One region of the Kribbella sp. NPDC051587 genome, then DNA from elsewhere that is predicted to be linked to it. Evidence: riboswitches for the same ligand, from Rfam matches in the RefSeq annotation. Region 1 holds a riboswitch; the other holds the start of a gene.
The links. A riboswitch is a leader RNA that binds a small molecule or an ion and turns the genes downstream of it on or off. The one in region 1 is predicted to bind S-adenosylmethionine.
Positions count from the first base shown of each region.

Region 2: another riboswitch for S-adenosylmethionine. It lies ahead of thrC (threonine synthase); the one in region 1 lies ahead of ACIA49_RS32190 (aminotransferase class V-fold PLP-dependent enzyme).

Region 1 covers NZ_JBITDE010000011.1:263,628-265,813, reverse strand. Annotated here, with positions in the region: gene ACIA49_RS32190 (aminotransferase class V-fold PLP-dependent enzyme) at 1-1,040, opposite strand, end outside; SAM riboswitch class IV at 1,057-1,170, opposite strand; gene ACIA49_RS32185 (VOC family protein) at 1,269-1,637, shown strand; gene ACIA49_RS32180 (DinB family protein) at 1,678-2,186, shown strand, end outside.
Region 2 covers NZ_JBITDE010000009.1:224,681-226,866, reverse strand. Annotated here, with positions in the region: gene thrC (threonine synthase) at 1-987, opposite strand, end outside; SAM riboswitch class I at 1,001-1,144, opposite strand; gene ACIA49_RS29060 (DNA-3-methyladenine glycosylase family protein) at 1,252-2,186, opposite strand, start outside.

The sequences.
Region 1 (2,186 bases):
CGGTCGGCCTCGGCGCCGAAGATCGAGTACGTCGTGACGTCGGCGATCTGCGCCAGTCCGGTGCGGAGCCGGGCGAGCAGGCTGCGCTCGTGCTGCTCGATCGCGTCGCGGTTGCGGCTGATCGTCGCGCAGGCCGAGGCCAGGGCGATCGCGCCGATCACGTTGGGGGAGCCGCCCTCGTGGCGGGACGGACCGGTCGCCCAGACCACGCCGTCGCCGGTGACCGAGGTGGTCGCGCCGCCGCCGTACAGGTAGGGGTCGGCGGCGTCGAGCCAGTCAGCGCGGCCGATCAGCGCACCGGCGCCGTACGGCGCGTAGAGCTTGTGACCGGAGAGCGCGACCCAGTCGACGTCCAGGTCGGCGATGTCGACGATGCGGTGCGGCGCGAGTTGCGCGGCGTCCAGGCAGATCCGGGCGCCGTGTGCCTTGGCGACGGCGGCGAGCTCGGCGATCGGGAAGATCTCACCGGTCACGTTCGAGGCGCCGGTGACGACGACCAGGCGCGGTCCCTCCGGAGCGGTCCGCAGTGCGTTGGCGACGGCCGTCACAGCCTCACCGGCCGAGGCCGGGGCAGCCAGCCGGACGGTACGCTCCTCGCCCCAGGGCAGCAGCGCGGCGTGGTGCTCGGACTCGAAGACGATCACGGTCGCGTCGGCCGGTACGGCGTGCGCGAGCAGGTTGAGCGCATCGGTGGTCTGGCGGGTGAAGATCACCTGGTCGTCCGCACGGGCGCCGACGAAGCTGTGCACCTCGGCGCGCGCCCGCTCGTACCACTGGGTGGTGATGCGGGAGGCGTAGCCGTTGCCACGGTGGACCGACGCGTACGACGGCAGGGCCGCCTCGACGCTGGCCCGCACCGACTCCAGACACGGCGCGCTCGCACCGTGGTCGAAGTTGGCGTAGTCCGTCACGCGGCCGTCGGCCAGCGGGACCAGCAGGTCCGAGCCGACGGTGGCGGGGATGGTGCCGGTGCTGAGCCGGGTGACCGCCGCACGGGGGGTGGTGCTGCTGGCCGGCTCGAGGATGGAGAGGATCGACATGGCTTCGCTCCCGGGAAGTCCGCACTTGCCGAACGGCGTATCCGCACGGCCTGGTCTTCACCCGGGGCACCCCACCGCGGAGGAGGGTTGCCGGCCAGCGAGCCGGGGCTTGACGCTGGCGCTCATGACCTGCCGAGAACGGTAACGAACGGGCCACGAACGCGCCAGCCCCAATCTCGATCAGTGAGATCGACAAACACATCGTGGGACGACACGGAGGGATGAGGCGTGATCGGACGACTGCACCACCTCGCTATTGACTGCCCGGATCCATTGCGGCTGGCCGAGTTCTACGCCGCGGTGCTCGGCAAACCGATCACCTACCGCAGTGACGACTGGGTGGTCGTGGCGGACAACGACCGGACCTCCGGGCTCGCCTTCCAGCGTGCGGCGGATCACAGCCCGCCGCGCTGGCCCGATCCTGCCCAGCCACAGCAGATGCACCTCGACGTCATGGTGGACGACGTCGACGCGGCCGGGGCGGCCGTCATTGCCCTGGGGGCTCGGCATCTGAGCGGCGCGGTCTACGCGGATCCGGCCGGTCATCCGTTCTGTCTGATCCCTCGGCCGGGCTGGGCGCCGCCGGTCAACCCGTAATCGATTCGCGGTCGTCCGGTACGACGTGTTGGATGGCGGGATGAACGACATCGCGGCGTGGACCGCACCCGTGGTTGAGCGGCCCGAAGGCTCGTTGACGGCACCGGAAACCGAGCTGCTGCGCGGTTATCTGGACTTCTACCGGACCACGCTGCTGCACAAGTGCGCCGGTCTGACCGCCGAGCAGCTCGCCAGCCGGCCGTCGCCGCCGTCGAACCTGTCGCTGCTCGGCCTGATCCGGCACCTGACCAAGGTCGAGCGGATCTGGTTCCGGATCCACTTCGCGGCCGGTGAGAAGGCCGAGCCGCTGTTCGCGCCCGAGTTCGGCAAGGACGCCGACTTCGAGATCATCGATCCGGCGGACGCGGAATCGGCGTACCAGAGTCTGATCGCGGAGTGGAAGCTGTCCGACGAAGCGGCGGCCGGCCGATCGTTCGACGAGCGCTTCGAGTTCGGCGGCACGGAGTCGACGCTCCGGATGATCTACATCCACCTGGTCGGCGAGTACGCCCGCCACTGCGGCCACGCCGACCTGCTCCGCGAACAACT
Region 2 (2,186 bases), on a different contig from region 1:
GCGGGCGACGTCCAGCACGTAGGGACCGTCGGCCGGGTTACCGATGGCGAGCGACTTCGCGATCGTGTCCGGCTTGACCGGCTTCACCACGTCGTGGCCGTCGCGGAACGCCTGCGCCACCGGCGAGCAGCCGGTCGCCTGGGCGCCGTAGATCTTGTAGTCGCCTGCGTCGACCAGACCCAGCTTGCCGAGCTCGGTGAAGCCCTTGTCGATCTTGGTCAGCTGCGAACCGGACGCGACCGGGATCACCACCTGCTGCGGGATCCGCCAGCCGAGCTGCTCGGCGATCTCGAAGGCCAGCGTCTTGGAGCCCTCGGAGTAGTACGGACGGACGTTGACGTTGACGAACGCCCAGCCCTCCTCCTCACCGGCGATCTCGGAGGCCAGCTTGTTCACGTCGTCGTAGTTACCGTCGACGGCCACCAGCGTCCCGCCGTACACGGCCGTCGTGATGATCTTGGGGCGCTCGAGGTCCTTCGGGATGAAGACGACCGAGCGGATACCGGCCCGGGCGGCGGCCGCGGCGACGGCGTTGGCCAGGTTGCCGGTCGAGGGGCAGGCGAAGACCTTCATGTCCAGCTCGCGGGTGGCGCTCAGCGCGGTCGCCACGACCCGGTCCTTGAAGGAGTGGGTCGGGTTGCCGGAGTCGTCCTTCACCCACAGCTTGCGCAGCCCCAGCTCGCGGGCGAGGTTCTGCGCGTCGATGAGCCGGGTGTAGCCGGGCTCGGTGTTCGGGAAGCTGGCCACGTCGACGGGGACGGGCAGCAGCGGCTGGTAACGCCAGATGTTCTTGGGACCGGCCTCGATCTGTTCGCGGGTGATGGTCGGGTACTCGTACCCGACCTCGAGCGGACCGAAGCACTCCATACAGGCGTAGAACGGACCGAGCGGCGACTTCGCCCCACAGGCGCGACAGCTCAGGTGCGTTCCGTTGCCGAAGGCACCTTCACGGATGGTGTGGGCGACTGTTGATCCGGCCAGGCTCATGGCTGAGGTTCCCCTCTCATCTTCCCCGCGAACACCGGATCTCGATGGCGGGACGGATTTGGCACCGTTCCACCGTGAGTTACCCCGGGTGGGGTCTCGACGGGGAGGGTTGCCGGGACTTCAACGGGCCGTTTCCCTCAGTCCCTCTGGATGAGCTGCCCCGAGGTTACCCAATCGAGTCCGGATCGCGCCTTCCACCTTCCAGCATCCGAGACGCCATCTCATTTCCGCGAGATCCTCCGCGTACCGCGTGACTCACCTCTCTCACCGAAGTCGGTGGGTGGCGCCCGGCGTGTGGGTCGGCAGGGACTTCCGCGGGCCGTAACGGGGGTGACCGATGCCGGCCATCTCCAGCAGGCGCTGCACCCGGAAGCGATGGCCGCGGTACGGCTCGATCAGCTCCGCGCAGCCGTCGTCGTCCAACTCCTCACCGATCAGCGCATACGACACATTGCGGGACACGTGATAGTCCGCGAACGAGAACGCATCCGCGTCCCCATGCGCCCGCTGCCGCACCTCCGCCGCCGTCCACACCCCGACCCCCGGCAACGACCGCAACCGCCGCTCGATCTCGGCCGAGTCCGTCAACTCGAGCGTCCGCTCCAAAGCCTTCGCCCGCGTCGCCGCCGTCACCACCACCCGCGACCGCCGACCCTCAACCCCGGCACGCAACCACTGCCACGACGGAATCAGCCGCCACTCCTCCGGCGCCGGCGGCACCATCATCGCCCGCCCCTCCGGCCCACCCGGCCCCGGCGCAGGCTCGCCGTACTCCCCGAGCAGCAACCGCCACGCCCGGAACGCTTCCTTCCCCGTCACCACCTGCTCGATCCCCGCCGCCGCCATCGCCTCGAACACCGCCCGCGTCCGCGGCACCCGCACATCCGGAAACCGATGCGCCGCATCCACCAGCGCCCGATGCTCAGCCAGCGGCTCGAACCCCTCCCAACTATCCGCCTCCCCCAACAACTCCGGCACGCCGTCCAACACCCACTCGGCCCCCGGCCCCCAAGCCTCCGCCTCGACATCCCCCTGCCGCGGCGTCAACCGCAACAGCACCGGCCCCTCCGGCGTCCGAGTAGCCCGCCAAACAGTCCGCCGCACCCCGTCGTACACATAAGCCGGATCCCCCGGCCCCTTCCGCAACCCACCAATGACCGAGTGCGGATCGACCACCCGCCCCGCCCGCCAAACCCGCA